2 regions of the Pseudoalteromonas sp. SANK 73390 genome follow, and region 1 is predicted to be linked to the other one. Evidence: predicted binding sites of a transcription regulator. Region 1 holds the regulator's gene; the other holds the start of a gene.
The links. Region 1 encodes MetJ, which represses methionine synthesis genes. Its sites were predicted from a motif close to TAGACGTCTAGACGTCTA; they were not measured.

Region 1 (8,449 bases):
TGAGCACTTTTGCCAATGGTGGCCACCTCATTGAACCGTATTTTATTCATGAATTACAAGACGCCTTTGGTAACACATTAGGTCAAGCAGAGCCTTTAATTGCTTGTGATGAGCAACAACTAGAAACTCACTCTGAACGCTGTGCTCCTCGTGTGATCTCTGAACAAAACGCCTTTTTAGTCGCCAGTGCGATGCACAGTGCTATCTGGGGCGGCGGTAGTTGGCGACATAAAACTGGCTGGACTGGTACAGGCTGGCGAGCACAAACACTGAAGCGTCGAGATTTAGTAGGAAAAACGGGCACAACCAATGACTCTGTCGATACTTGGTTCAGCGGCTTTAATCGCAATGTATTAACGACTATTTGGGTAGGCTTTGATGATGCCGGCAAACCTCTTGGCAGGGCAGCATACAACACCAATTTAGGTAAAAATCAAATTGTTGGCGCTGAGTCAGGTGCAACAACCGCACAACCTGCGTGGGTAGAATTTATGAGAGCTGCGCTTAAAGGTAAGCCTATTGCACCAATTGAACCACCTCCTGGGCTAATATCTACCCGTATAGACCTAAAAACAGGATTGCTAAGCGATAAAAACGATCACACAAGCCGCTTCGAGTACTTTATCTCAGGCACTGCCCCAACTAAATATGCGCTTGATGAGAATAACAGCACACCATTTGATGATGAACCACAACAAGAAGAGCTTTTTTAATGCTTAAATACAAAAAGGACGATATATAATATCGTCCTCAAACTATTGAAAAACGGCTTACTATAAGCTCTGTTATTTAAGCGTTTGCACTAACCAATATAAGTCAGAATGTATCCCTGCAGCCGTAACTTCTTTACCTGCACCAGGGCCTTGCAACACTAATGGGTTAAGCTCATACCACACACTTTTAATCACAAAAATGTTATCGCCAGGGGTTAAATTTGCTATCGCGGATGATTTATCAACAAAGGCAATACCTACTTTGGCTTTTACCTTACCTGACTCTAAAACATGTAATGAGCCTGTATAACGTAGCACCTTTTCTTGTGCCAATGCACTTTGGTACTGCTGCTCATAAAATACATCAAGTTCTTCACGACGAGTAAGGAACTCACCCCAACTCCCCTGTGCTAGCTCTTGTGGCATTAAAGGCTCTAGTTCAATATCTGCCAAGTCTAATGTCAGTCCGATGTCACGGGCTAAAATCAACAATTTACGCTGCATATCTCGTCCAGACAAGTCTTCTCTGGGATCTGGTTCCGTATAACCCATTTTCTGAGCTTCTAACACCAAACTTGAGAACGTTTGACTTCCATCAAAGCTACTACACAGCCATGATAGCGTACCAGAAAACACCCCATCAATATGCGTAATTCTATCACCACTATATTGTAAATCAGCCAATGCAAAATTGATTGGTAAACCTGCGCCAACACTGGTGTTATAGCGCCAATATAAGTTTCGCTCGGATAATTGCTCGCACAGCTGTTGATACCATGCACTTTGCGCCGTACCTGCGTACTTATTTGCACTTATCAAGTGGCAATCTTGGTTTATAAGCTGAGGATATAAATCACTGAATGCTTCGCTTGCAGTAATGTCTATTACGACTTTATGCTCATAATCAAGTTCACCGATCCGCTCTATTAACTCTTCATTACTGTACGTATTCGACTCATTTTCCCACTGTTGCTGCCATGTATTTAAAGCAATACCGTTAGCAGAAAACAACATTTTTTTAGACCGTACTAAAGCAACTACTTTAACATCAAATTGTTGCTGCAAGCGTGCTACCTGATGCTGACACTGCTGTACAAACACTTCACCAACATTGCCTAAACCAGCAATGACTACCGCCAGTTCTCGATCTTTACTGACTAACTGATCATGCAAAATAGCCAATACATCGCTATCAATCGCCTGATCAGTTAAAAACAGCGCATATTCTTTATCTTGATGATTAAAGCGTACCACCACATTTTGCTCATTGAGCAGCTGTGCGGCCTGTGTTTGCAGCTGAGCAATGTCTGCAGATGAAGCAACAATGGCAAATCCTTGAAGAGCGCTTTCAACGATATTTGCGCGTCCAGATAAAACTTTTAGCACGCGATGCGTACTTTGTGCGGGGATCAAAAGGTAAGCCTCACCTTGTGCAACAAAATGATGAATACTGTGCTGAATTAATTGATTTAACTCACTAACTTCGCCTTGCACCAATGCGTCAACACGAATTAAATCTAAATCATCAAACGTGGTAATGAAACGCTTTGCTTTACTATACCCTTCTTTAACTATTTCAGTCGGATTTGCTTCCACGTCAAAACTACTACGAACTTGGAGCTTAATGTTAGTATTTTTAAGTGGTGATAACGTTTTTGCATGAAGAACTGGGTTACCTAAACGTGCAAGTAAATGAGCTTGTGCTCTACATATTTTTGGGTATTTGATAGCACTTGCGACTTTACGAGGGTCGGTACTAAAAACACCTTGAGTATCAGTCCAAATAGACACAGCGCTGGCATCTATATAATTTGCCAACAAAGTAGCACTATAATCACTGCCATTGCGCCCCAATGTAACGGTACTGTTTGCTACATCACTAGCAATAAAACCAGTAACCACATATAAAACACGCTCAGATAATTGCTCGGCACACGAGCGTTTATTTTGTTGGTGTAAAAGTTGGCCTTGATGCAAAGTAAACAAACACCTTGCATCTACATGCCTTGCAGCCAACCCTAATTGAGTCAGGTAACAACCTAAAATGCGTGCTGACCACAATTCTCCATGTGCGAGCAAAGTCGCTTCATGTAAGGTTTTTTGCTTTGCATGTAATGTAATTACTTGTAGCTCAGTATCTAATTGCGATAATAATTCACGCTGCGGCTGCGCTTGAAACAACGCTTTAATAAGCTCAGCTTGATGATTTTCTAATTGTAAAAGAATATCACTAAAGCCTTGGTTGTCATCTTGCTGATAGCTTTGCCATAACTTTACCAAAGTATTCGTCGTTTTACCCGCAGCCGATACCACTACACAATCACCTGCTCGACAATGACTCAATACAATTTGTGCCACTGCTTGATAACGCTCAGCACTGCTTAAACTTGAACCACCAAATTTATGTACTACTTTTGCCATTGTTTTACCACAAAGCCGTATGAGCCGGCGTTAATTTAAAAGATTTTGCATCATCTGAGGCATTTGCATTACCCTGTTGCACTTTTTTAAATGATTGCTCCAAATCATCTAATAAGTCTTGCACATCTTCAATACCAACAGAAATGCGTATCAAAGTATCGCCTACGCCCGCATCAAGGCGGGCTTGGGGTTCCATCCCAGCATGGGTCATTGTTGCTGGATGGCAAATTAAACTCTCCACCCCGCCTAACGATTCAGCCAATGAAAACTGCTTAAGGTTCGTCAGAAACGCTGCTGAGTCTTTTAAGCCACCTTTGATATCAAAGCTTACCATACCGCCAAAACCTTCTTGCTGTTGCTTAGCAAGCGCATGCTGTGGATGAGACTCTAAACCGGGATAATAAACTTGGCTCACATAAGGCGACTGTTCAAGATATTGAGCAACTATTAGCGCATTCTCTTGATGCTGCTTCAAACGCACATTTAATGTTCGTAAGCCTCGCAGGGTTAAGTAGCTATCAAATGGCGCGCCTGTAATACCTATATTATTTGCCCACCATGCTAACTCTTCACCAAGCTCGGCTGTATTAGCTATCACAGCTCCACCGACAACATCAGAATGACCATTAATATATTTGGTAGTAGAATGCACAACAATATCTACACCAAACTTAATGGGGTTTTGCAGCGCAGGTGATAAAAATGTATTGTCAGCGGCAACCAAGGCCCCGACTTCTTTTGCTGCATTTGCAACAGCAGCGATATCAGTCAATCTTAAAATAGGGTTACTTGGGGTTTCTATCCAAACTAACTTAGGCTTTATTGTTAGAATTTTCTCATAACTTTGTTTTTGTGTGAGATCCAACACAACTAACTTTAATAGCCCTCGCTTTTGCAAAGACGTGAATAAACGATAGCTTCCACCATAACAATCATGCGGTATGACTAAAGTGTCGTCATAATTTAGTAATTGTGTTACCAAATGCACTGCTGACATACCTGTTGCAGTGATAATACCCCTAGCACCTCCTTCTAGTTGTGCAAGAGTTTGAGCTAACGTATCGCGGTTTGGATTGCCACTGCGACCATAATCATATGCACGCTTAGTATCAAAATCAGCAAACGAATACGTTGTTGATAAATAAAGAGGCGGTACAACTGCACCATGATGCTTATCGGCTTCAATACCGTAACGTACTGCTATGGTCGACTTTTTACTTTGGCTCATATCATCACCTAGATAATTGGATGTTTAGACGTCTAAAAGGTTAGATGATTAAAAAGTAGAAGTCAAAGCATTTATACTTCTATATGGCTAATCAACTAGTATTTGACTATCTTTTTTAAACCGATAAAATTTCGCCACTTAATTTAATTGTATTGCTAATAAAACTGCATTTTTGAATAAACTATCATCGGTACACTTATCAAGGTTAGTTTATATCATGGAGTTCACATGTTAAGTTTACGAATTCAGTCTTATTAGCATTCCCAACACTGAGGCAACAAAAACATTATGGCTAAATGGAATGGTGAGTATATTCACCCTTATGCTGAACATGGTAAAAAATCTGAACAAGTAAAAAAAATTACCGTTTCTATCCCGCTAAACGTGCTAAAAGTACTCACTGATGAACGTACGCGCCGCCAAGTTAATAACTTACGACACGCAACCAATAGTGAGCTATTATGTGAGGCTTTTTTGCATGCATTTACTGGCCAACCACTGCCGAGTGATGAAGACTTACGCAAAGATAACCCAGAAAAAGTGCCTGAAGAAGTACGTAAAATTATGGAAGGTATGGGCTTAGAAGTGCCCATTATTGACGAAGAGTAACTCTTCTATTAATAAGGCTTTAGTACTGACTACTAGAGCCTACAATATTATTGACTCTTCTAAGAATACTTTTAGCTCTTCGCTTTGACAAAAAAAGGCAGCTGTATCAACCTAAAGCATAAAAATGGCTTTTGGTGCCTGATAAGCGTATTTGATTTTATAGGCACTATAAGTTTAAATAATACCGTATATGGACTCTCTGCGATTGCTAGACTCTAGTTGGTAAAAACTCAAAGCCCATTGCACTTCCAGCTATTAAAAAGCGCATGTTCGGTGGCGTGGGGCTGGAGGTTAACGACCTCCAGCTATCCGATTAGCTAATTATTAACTCAGTAAAGTTACCCATTCATCAGAATTAGAGATAATAAATTGATAAGTGTTACCATCATTTAATGAAATTTCAATTGCATCGGTTGTTATAGGAAGAAGCCCCGCCCCTTTGCCAACACATTTATCAACCTTAGACAGCGCACTCCTATCAAATTTATAAGGTCCTAGTCCAAAACCTTTATTGAAAGGTTCAAAGTTAATATCATTTTCAGTTATCCAAAATTTACCATCGGCTTTAGCCGCACCGCTTTGAATTGTTGCGACTGTCGATTTTACTACCATATCCTTCATGGTTATATTCCTTCTGTGACTGTTTTGAAATAAGTACTAGATTGCTGCTGCTTTAATGAAAATAGCTAATGAACCTGAGGATTAACTCACTATAAATTTATTTTTTGATGGTTCAACCATAGCTGAGTTCCTATTATAACTCAATCCGTTACTTCGATTTCTCGTAAAATCTAAAACGGCTTGCTGTTGTTTTTTTATCCAACAGGATGTTTATACTAATTTATTAACACATTGATCATTCTAGCGAGCTAAATGACCCATTAACTGCGTTAAAAATTACTCATATAGAATAACCTGGAATACATTCATCACTGAAAGTTAGAAGGTAAAGAACTTATGTTTGAGAGACTAGATAAAATTGGTCAATTTGATTGATACAATTAATGTAATAGTATTACTAGGTAGATACAGCACCTGATGACAAATCAATGGTTTATAAAATCATCTGCTGTAACCATGGTGCAAGTGCATATGTGTTTATACTGATAAGATAAACGTCCCAAACACAAAAAGCCCCAACCAAAGGTCAGGGCTTTTTTAAAACAAAGTTTAAATTAGTATAAAACTAAAATTAAGCTTGCTTAGGACGTGAAATCACATCAACTAAAGTCCAAGATTTATTCTTAGAAATTGGCGCACATTCACTAATAGTAACTGTATCGCCTGCTTTAGCTGTGTTGCTTTCATCATGAGCGTGCAACTTAGTTGTACGCTTGATGAATTTACCGTAGATCGGGTGTTTAACCTGACGTTCGATAGCAACAACGATAGATTTGTCCATCTTGTCGCTTAGTACACGACCTTGAAGAGTACGGATCTTATCGCTCATTATGCACCTGCCTTCTGGTTGATAACCGTTTTAACACGCGCAATACTGCGACGTACTTTTTTCAGCTCGTGAGTTTGAGCTAGCTGACCTGTGCTTACTTGCATGCGCAGGTTGAACTGCTCACGTAGTAGCTCAAGAAGTTCAGCATTTAGCTCTTCTACGCTTTTGTCTTTCAGTTCGCTAGCTTTCATCACATTACCGTCCGAGTTACAAATGTTGTTTTGAAAGGTAATTTACGAGCAGCAAGGTTGAATGCTTCACGAGCAAGCTCTTCAGAAACACCTTCCATCTCATAAAGTACTTTGCCTGGCTGGATTTCAGCAACCCAGTACTCAACAGAGCCTTTACCTTTACCCATACGAACTTCAAGCGGCTTTTCAGTGATTGGCTTATCTGGGAATACACGGATCCAGATTTTACCTTGACGCTTTACGTGACGTGTCATAGCACGACGAGCTGCTTCGATTTGACGAGCAGTCATACGGCCACGACCTGTAGCTTTCAAGCCGAAAGAACCGAAGCTTACTTTGTTACCGTTGTTAGCAAGACCACGGTTGCGGCCTTTATGCACTTTACGGAATTTTGTACGTTTTGGCTGTAACATTATCGCTACCTCTTACTTAGCACTTTTTTTGGCTTTCTTCGGCGCACGCTTAGATGGCTTCTCTTGCTCTTGAACTAGTGGTAAACCACCAATTACTTCGCCTTTGAAGATCCAAACTTTAACACCAATGATACCGTAAGTGGTTAACGCTTCAGAAGTTGCATAATCGATATCTGCACGTAAAGTATGTAGAGGTACACGACCTTCACGATACCATTCAGAACGTGCGATTTCAGCGCCGCCAAGACGACCGCTTACTTCAACTTTGATACCTTTAGCACCAATGCGCATTGCATTTTGTACCGAACGCTTCATAGCGCGACGGAACATAACACGACGCTCAAGCTGAGATGCGATGCCGTCTGCAACTAATTGTGCATCAAGCTCTGGTTTACGTACTTCAGAAATGTTGATCTGAGCAGGTACACCCGCAATCTTTGTTACAGCTTGACGAAGCTTTTCTACGTCTTCGCCTTTTTTACCGATAACAACACCAGGACGAGCTGTGTGAATTGTTACACGGATTGATTTAGCTGGACGCTCGATAACGATTTTAGACACAGAAGCTGCTTTCAATTCCTTAGTAAGGAATTGACGCACTTTGTGATCGCCAAAAAGCTGTGCAGAGAAATCTTTTGTACTCGCGTACCAGGTAGAAACCCAAGGTTTAGAGATACCTAGGCGAATACCAGTAGGATGAACTTTTTGTCCCATTACTTATATCTCCTAGCTATCTGAAACCACAACAGTGATGTGGCTTGTACGCTTAAGGATGCGGTCTGCGCGTCCTTTAGCACGTGGCATGATACGTTTCATTGTAGGACCATCGTCCACAAAAACCGTAGCTACACGTAGCTCATCAATGTCAGCACCTTCGTTATGCTCTGCGTTAGCAATAGCAGACTCAAGTACTTTTTTAACTAATACAGCCGCTTTCTTTGGGCTGTACGCCAGGATTTCTAGTGCGCGATCTACCGGTAGTCCGCGGATCTGATCAGCTACTAGACGTGCTTTTTGCGCCGAACCAGAGGCGAATTTGTGTTTAGCTAATGCTTCCATCATACCCTCCGATTAACGCTTTTTAGCTTTCTTATCCGCAGCGTGGCCGCGGTAAGTACGTGTAGGTGCAAATTCACCTAGTTTGTGACCGATCATTTCGTCCGAAACAAATACAGGGACGTGCTGACGACCATTATGGACTGCGATGGTCAATCCGATCATATTAGGGATGATCATTGAACGACGGCTCCAAGTCTTTATAGGCTTCTTGTCACCGCTTTCCAACGCCTTCTCTACCTTCTTCAGCAAGTGTAGGTCTATGAATGGACCCTTCTTGAGAGAACGTGGCATGGCAATTCCTCAACTATTACTTAGTACGACGACGTACAATTAATTTATCTGTACGCTTGTTCTTGCGCGTTTTA
Region 2 (8,449 bases), on a different contig from region 1:
TGGTAAAATTTATCGGATTCTTGATAAGCGCCTTAATGGCGCTTTTTTAGTGCAGTTACTATAAGCTAACCCCTGCTCTGGATAAGCGAATTTGCCCAATAAATAATTTGAGTTATACCACACATAGTATTAAACGCAGCTTATGAGTCATAAAGTTCGCTTGAATATTCAATGCTTAATAAAACTGGTATTAGTGCAAACTGCAACTTTAATCTTTAGCAAATCTTGAGTATAAAAAAACCCGCCGAAGCGGGTTTTTACATCATTGTTTATGTCTAACAAGCTACTGTATTCAGTAGAGTGCGATTAAAACAAGCTGTTTGCTTTCGCTACAACGTTTTCAACTGTAAAACCAAAGTGCGCAAATAGCTCATTGGCTGGTGCTGATTCCCCAAAAGTGCTCATACCAACCACGGCGCCATTTAAGCCTACGTACTTGTACCAGTAATCTGCAATGCCTGCTTCAACTGCAACACGACGAGATACTGCACTTGGCAGTACACTTTCTTTGTATTGTGCAGATTGAGCATCAAATACATCAGTTGATGGCATAGACACAACGCGTACCTTTTTACCTGACTCGCGTAACACCTTGGCAGCATCAACCGTCAATTGAACTTCTGAGCCAGTAGCAATAAGAATAAGCTCAGGGTTTCCGTCACAACTTAGTACGTAACCGCCTTGCTTAATTGCTTGAACTTGCTGCTCATCACGTGCTTGCTGCTCTAAGCCTTGACGAGTAAAGATAAGCGACGTTGGCCCATCTTTACGCTCAATCGCTTGCTGCCATGCAACAGCTGATTCAACTTGGTCGCACGGACGCCAGTTTACTAAATTTGGTGTTAGACGCATGCTGGCAATTTGCTCTACTGGTTGGTGCGTTGGCCCATCTTCCCCCAAACCAATTGAGTCATGTGTATATACAAAAATGCTTGGCTGCTTCATCAGTGCTGCCATACGAACTGCATTGCGTGCATATTCCATAAACATTAGGAATGTTGCACCATAAGGCACAAACCCTTTATGCAGTGCAATACCATTCATAATGGCAGACATACCAAACTCACGTACACCGTAAAAAATATAGTTACCTGAGGCATCGTCTGCAGTTAGGCCTTTTGACTGATCCCATAATGTTAAATTAGAACCTGCTAAATCTGCAGAGCCACCCATAAATTCAGGTAAAATAGGGCCAAATGCATTGAGTGCATTTTGCGATGCTTTACGTGTTGCAGGGTTCGCTGGATTAGCTTGCAATTGCGCAATATACCCTTGCGTATGCTCCTGCCAATTTGCTGGCAAGTCACCTTTCATTCGACGTTCAAATTCAGCGGCTAGTTCTGGATACTCAAGCTGATATTCTGTGAATTTAATTGTCCACTCGCTTTGCTGTTGCTGACCACGCGCTGTGGCGTTCCACTTGGCATAAATATCTTCAGGAACTTCAAACGCACCATGCGTCCAACCTAGAAACTCACGCGACGCTTTAATTTCATCATCACCCAATGGCGCACCATGACAATCATGACTACCAGATTTATTTGGAGAGCCATAGCCAATCACCGTTTTACAACAAATTAATGTTGGCTTATCTGACTCAGCACGCGCCGCTTCGATAGCAGCAGTAATTGCATCACTATCGTGACCATCTACACCAGCAATAACGTGCCATCCATAAGCTTCAAAACGCTTTGGTGTATCATCGCTAAACCAACCTTCTACTTCGCCATCAATAGATATGCCGTTATCATCCCAGAACGCGATGAGCTTGCCTAAGCCTAGCGTACCTGCCAACGAACATGCTTCATGCGAAATCCCTTCCATCAAACAACCATCACCTAAAAAGGTATAGGTGTAATGATCTACAATATCATGCTCACCACGATTAAATTGGGCTGCGAGCGATTTTTCGGCAATAGCCATACCAACTGCGTTAGTTATGCCTTGGCCTAGTGGACCAGTTGTTGTTTCAATACCTGGCGCATAACCGTATTCTGGGTGACCTGGTGTTTTTGAGTGCATTTGACGAAAGTTTTTCAAATCATCAATCGATAACTCATAACCGCTTAAATGTAACAAAGAATAAATCAGCATTGAACCATGCCCATTTGACAATACAAAGCGGTCTCTGTCAGCCCATTGTGGATTACTTGGATTATGCTTTAGATAATCGCGCCAGAGCACCTCTGCGATATCCGCCATACCCATAGGGGCACCAGGGTGACCAGATTTGGCCTTTTGAACCGCATCCATTGACAGAACACGGATTGCATTTGCAAGTTCTTTGCGAGATGGCATGAATTCTCCTACCTTTAAAATTTATTTGTGCGCGGGTCTTGAAAGTGCCCATTCTTACTTATTTTCACTCTAAACTGCAATGGTAATTCCAATAAAACGTGGTTCAAAGCCCAGTTTTTAAAGCCTTGTGAAACGATTGAACCGTTTTAGACGTCTAGGCGTAAAAAAGCTATTAATATGCTACACTTTTAGTTAAAATACTTCCCTTAATTCTTTAGCGCTATCCCCGTAGTTTGTGAAGCGCAATATTTGTGAGCATAAATACAATGGCAAAACATTTATTTACTTCTGAGTCTGTTTCTGAAGGTCATCCGGATAAAATCGCCGATCAAATTTCTGATGCGGTACTTGATGCAATTTTAGAGCAAGATCCAAAAGCACGTGTTGCGTGTGAAACTTACGTTAAAACCGGTATGGTTATGGTCGGTGGTGAAGTAACCACAAGTGCTTGGGTAGATATTGAAGAGCTAACACGTAAAACTGTACGTGAAATTGGTTACACACATTCAGATATGGGCTTTGATGCCGATTCATGTGCAATTTTAAACACCATTGGGAAACAATCACCTGATATTAACCAAGGTGTTGACCGTGCTCGCGCTGAAGAGCAAGGTGCTGGTGACCAAGGTCTAATGTTTGGTTATGCATGTAATGAAACTGACGTGCTAATGCCTGCACCCATTACTTACTCACATCGCCTAGTCCAACGCCAAGCGCAAGTACGCAAAAGTGGCGAGCTAAGCTGGTTACGCCCTGATGCTAAATCGCAGGTAACTTTTGCCTACGAAAATGGTAAAGCGGTGGGTATCGATGCTGTTGTATTATCAACTCAACACTGTGATTCAATTTCTCAAGATGATTTGGTTGAAGCAGTAATGGAAACCATTATCAAGCCGGTTCTTCCTGCTGAGCTTATCACTCAAGCAACCAAGTTTTTCATTAACCCGACTGGCCGCTTTGTTATCGGTGGTCCAATGGGTGACTGTGGCCTAACTGGCCGTAAAATTATTGTTGACACCTACGGTGGCATGGCTCGACACGGTGGTGGGGCATTCTCTGGTAAAGATCCATCTAAAGTAGACCGTTCAGCGGCATATGCAGCACGTTATGTTGCTAAAAATATCGTTGCAGCTGGGCTTGCAGATAAGTGTGAAATACAAGTTTCTTATGCAATCGGTGTTGCTGAGCCAACATCTATCAGCGTTGAAACATTTGGCACAGGTAAATTAGAGGAAGCACGCTTAATTGAAATCATCCGTGAGCACTTTGACTTACGCCCATATGGCATTTTAACTATGCTTGACCTTGAGCGTCCTATTTATCAACCAACGGCTGCATACGGCCACTTTGGTCGCGATGAATTCCCATGGGAAAAAACAGACAAAGCTGACGCATTAAAAGCATCTGCTGGCTTGTAAACGTCAAGCTCTGAAATAAAACAGGTGCATTAAGCGCCTTTTTTATTTCCTATTATTACTGACTGTTTGTTGTTCTAACATATTCACTTGGCGACATACCATACCAACGTTTTACAGCCCGGTTAAGTGATGCCTGCTCTGCATAACCCAATCTTTCACTTAGAGCTTGTTTGCTTAGTACATGGCAAAATTGCGTAAAGCGCCTTTTGCGCTCTTGCTCTATTAATTGCGAAAAACTTAAATTATGAGATTTTAATTGTCGTTGCAATGTACGGGGTGACGTTGCTAAGACTTTAGCTAGGCGCAATAAAGACATATCATGCAAATCGCAACTATGTAATATGGGTTGTAATTGCCCTAACCAGTTCGAGGGGCTCTCATACGTACGCTGAAGATCTTGAATCGCGGGATATAAGTTAGCACTTACAAATTCATTTTTCGTTAATATAGGATGATTTAGCAACTCAGCGTCAAAGTAAATCCCATTACCAGTTGCTTTACCTTTTACCTCACAACTAAACCATGTTGTTAATCGCTGTAGTTCAGGCTCGCTGACATTCACATTAAGCTCGATACAGTCCGCACAAAGCGGTTTACCAGTAATATGCCTAACCATAGCAATCCACGCCGTCATATTACGTAAAATAGCATGCTGGTTATTTTCATAAGGTTGCCAAGTAATACAAGCGATATTGTTCGCGATACTAAATTGACAACCCCCAATATCAGCCACTGTTTTGTCAAAAGCCAGTAAAGCGTCTAATGCTTCTTGCAAAGTACTTGAAGATTCAACTAAATATCCAAGCAGACCATATTGAGCACTGGTGATTTGCTTACCCAGCTCGAACCCCCAAAGAGGGTCTTTTTTTGCTTCTGCACCACGTTCAAGAGCAGAAAAGTATTGCTGCATCGGGATCCGGGTTAAGTGTAAACACTCTGATGGCAAATAATCGGCCAACACTTGGCAATACTGACGACAAACATCAAACATAATGGCGTGAAAAGACAAAAATATGACTCATAAAGTCAAGTATGCCTCGCTATACAACGATATGCTAGCACTACTATTTACTCATTAGCATTGTTTATGCGCTTACTTGATATCCTAATTTTACTGCCAAAATCGAGTCATTTTACCTTAGAGGCTCTCACCGACTGCTCAGTACTAACGCGCATATTTAAGGGGGAATTTACTCCGCTGCCTGCAGAAAATGGCTTACCACGAAGGCATGTCACCCTACACGGTCACAACTTTGTTGAAGTGATTACACATCAAAGTCCTCAGCGTTTATGCTATCAAATACAAGGCCAAGGGCCCGTTAAACAACACCATGGTGAAATTTCACTTATTTACACCTGCGCAAATTTACAGATCAGATATCAAATTTTTGGTTTCAGTAACACTTGGCTGCCAACTTGGCTGCTTAAATTAGTCATATTTGTCGACTTCAACCTTGCAGCCAGACGACTAAGGAAGCTGTACCATGAATGCTGAGTTTATCTTACTCGCATTAAGTCCATTATTTGCTGTCGCTATCTTGATTGAATATCGCAAAGCCAAAGACCGCTATACGTTTAAAGAGTTTGTACTTAATGCTGGCCTAGCGTTCTCGCATCAAACAACTGATTTACTCGCGTTATTACTACTATTGCCCTTATTTGAGTGGCTATATAATAATTACGCGATATTTAACTTTGAGTTAAACGTATGGAGCATCATTTTAGCGTTTATTCTTCAAGACTTTTTATACTATTGGTTTCATCGTGCCAGCCATTACTGTAATTGGCTTTGGTGTGCACATATCGTGCATCACAGTTCGTTAAATATGAACTTCTCTACGGCTATGCGACAAAGCTTATTTTACCCTTTAGTGGGCATGTGGCTATTTTGGCTACCTTTAGTGGTTTTAGGCTACCCACCCAAACTGGTATTTACGATTGTTGCACTTAACCTTGCTTATCAATTTTTTGTTCATACAGAGCTAGCACCACAGCTTAAATACTTTGGTATGCTATTTAACACGCCTGAACACCATTGTTTACACCATGCTACAAACGAGCCCTACATTGATAAGAATTTTGCTGGCATACTCATTATTTGGGATAAACTCTTTGGCACCTTCGCTGAACCGGTGCCATCGGAGCAGCCAATATATGGTGTTACCGAGCGAACTTATACCATCTCGTTTTATGACGTATTGATCACACCATGGGAAGTTTTGTATAAAAACTTAAAAGCGCAGCCTACATGGTATAAAAAGCTAACAATACTACTCGGTAAACCAACTAAACTGAAACAATAATAGCCGCATAATTTTTACTATGCGGCCATGACAATTTAGATAATGGTTTTTCTGGTACGAAGATGATTATAATCATCCTTGATATAGGTTTTTTTTATCTTAACCAATCGATTATAGCTTTGCTGGAAATAAACAGGAGTCGGAATCGAGGCATCTTTAAAGCTAATAAATGCGCCATATGCCCCTTGTATTTCAGCACTTCGACTAGCCGATATCCAATCCATCGCTCGGTTAGTATCTACATACACTGGATTATTTTGTAACTCTAACTTATTTTTTATCTCTTCATTCCACCAAGTTTGATATTGAATGGTATACAGACTCTTCTGATAAGGAAATGAGACACCCAACGCGGTTTCACTTTCTTTTAAGTTATGGTAATAATCACCAACAATAGCGCCTAAGGTCACATAGCTAAACAGTCCTAAACTCGCACTTTCTTGTTGAATAAGAGGAGATGTTAAGGTATCTAACAATTGCTCATAACCGGCCTCGCTTAAGCCATCTTCTTCAACTAACTTAGAAGTGATTTTATGTGGTGCGGGTGCATCATAGTCAGGCTTAAATGCCTGTTTTTGCATCTGTAAAAGGGAGTGTAATGGCACATTTTGATCTGCAATGCTTTCTCTTGCCCAATTACTGAGTAAAGCGTGGTCATAATGATATTTTTGGCCTGACGCCATGCCTGCTGCTTGCTTAACCTTTCCACCCACTTTTGTGCAGGTAATTGTTGGCTTAGGGGTATTTTTACCGATATTACCAAACGTATCATCAATGTACTGCTTCATGCCTTTTTCAGTACCTTGCCAATACCCATACATTGTGCAGGGGTGATATAATTTTTGGTAATCCTCTTTAGTATTTTTATCTTCTTTAGCAATCGCATTAACTTTCAAGTTTGTACCCAACAAATCGGCAGTACATTTTGACTCTATCGATGCCTCCCACGCCTTTAACACTTCAATCGTTGGACGTTGCTTTTGCGGCACATATTCATCTGAGGCATTTTTTTCTAATTGATTCCAACTTACTTCAAAACGGTGTATTTCATCAGGCAGTTCAAACGTTTTTACTCTTAATTCAGTAATAATCCCCCAACTCATACCGCCGCCACCTCTAAGCGCCCATAAAATTTCACTTTCGGGTGTCTCTTTACCATTATTTTCACTGCGATTATCGTATACTTCAAGCACTTCGCCATTACCAAGCACCACAGTAGCACCAACCAAGTATTCACAACACATTCCGTATTTACGAGTCCATGGTCCCCAACCACCGCCTTGAATAAACCCAGTGAGTCCCACGGTTGCACAAGTACCATGCGCTATCATACGACCTTGTTCAGCAAGTTTTGGCGTAAGCTGGTAAAAGCGATATCCGGCACCAATGCAGGCGACCTCTGAAGAGTCATCGTAACTAAAATGCTTAATACGGCTGGTATCAATTAAAATAGTATGGTTACCGCTGCACTCCCCTTCATGATCATGGCCACCAGAGCGCACCCGAATAGGCAAATTATATTTTATGGCAAGTTTATAAATTAACTGTACTTCTAACGTTGACTCGCATAATGCAATGGTAAACGGCTGCTGACCAAATCGCGTATTAAATATCATCGCTTCAGTTTGATAATTATTGAGCCCCGGAACATCGCTTAAACCATTACTCGTTTGGCTCAATAATCGTGCTTTGCAAAAACCACTTTCTAATGCGGCTTGATAGAACAATTTAAAATTATTGAATGTATCTGCAAATACAGCCTGCACTTCTCGGCGTTGATTATGCGGGTCTGGCGTATTCTGTGAAGCTCTTTGAGTCAATTGTTCTGTTAAACCAACGACCACATCACTTATTTGTGCTTGTTCACTTTGCATACTTATGTTTCCTTATATGATATCTATAATTGCATGTAAGCTTCCTAAGTATTATCGCTTTTCACTAAATATCATATTACAAAGCGTTACAACGCTTGGCTAACAAAAGTCATTACACTCGCTTGCTATTGATTAAGTACACAGCAGCAAGAGCAAGTAGTCCACCAAAACCAACAGGCAAAGAGAGGGGTTCAGAAAAGTACCATGCTGATAAGCCCATAGCCGATGCTGGTACCACAAAAATGAATGAGCTTGAACGACTAGCGCCTAGTTGCTGATTAGCCAAAAAGTACACACTGGTAGCAACACTCACCACCACCACAGATAAAAATAACATATGCTGCCAGTAAAAGGCTGAATACTGGCTCATCGTACTCAAAGGCGAGTGCTCATAGGCAATTCCATAGCTCACTACACTTGCACAGGCATACATCAAAGTGCTAAATAGCAAAAAATCTGCAAATCGCGTACCCTGCTGACTGACTAGCGCTAAAAATGCCCACGTCAACGCCGCCATAATAAAAAATGCATTACCTGTTGCTAGCAATTGATCATA

Region 2: metK (methionine adenosyltransferase) is a predicted target of MetJ. The motif match lies at 2,446-2,463, and genes of this name have one in related genera.

Annotation. Positions count from the first base shown of each region.
Region 1 covers NZ_ARPN01000128.1:35,264-43,712, forward strand. The annotation lists gene SANK73390_RS17725 (penicillin-binding protein 1A) at 1-713, shown strand, start outside; gene metL (bifunctional aspartate kinase/homoserine dehydrogenase II) at 786-3,134, opposite strand; gene metB (cystathionine gamma-synthase) at 3,139-4,362, opposite strand; gene metJ (met regulon transcriptional regulator MetJ) at 4,651-4,971, shown strand; gene SANK73390_RS17745 (hypothetical protein) at 5,296-5,592, opposite strand; gene rpsQ (30S ribosomal protein S17) at 6,164-6,421, opposite strand; gene rpmC (50S ribosomal protein L29) at 6,421-6,612, opposite strand; gene rplP (50S ribosomal protein L16) at 6,612-7,025, opposite strand; gene rpsC (30S ribosomal protein S3) at 7,038-7,739, opposite strand; gene rplV (50S ribosomal protein L22) at 7,752-8,084, opposite strand; gene rpsS (30S ribosomal protein S19) at 8,097-8,375, opposite strand; gene rplB (50S ribosomal protein L2) at 8,392-8,449, opposite strand, start outside.
Region 2 covers NZ_ARPN01000056.1:52,284-60,732, reverse strand. The annotation lists gene tkt (transketolase) at 307-2,298, opposite strand; gene metK (methionine adenosyltransferase) at 2,565-3,716, shown strand; gene SANK73390_RS08805 (AraC family transcriptional regulator) at 3,772-4,725, opposite strand; gene SANK73390_RS08800 (sterol desaturase family protein) at 5,201-6,019, shown strand; gene SANK73390_RS08795 (FAD-binding oxidoreductase) at 6,055-7,893, opposite strand; gene SANK73390_RS08790 (DMT family transporter) at 8,006-8,449, opposite strand, start outside.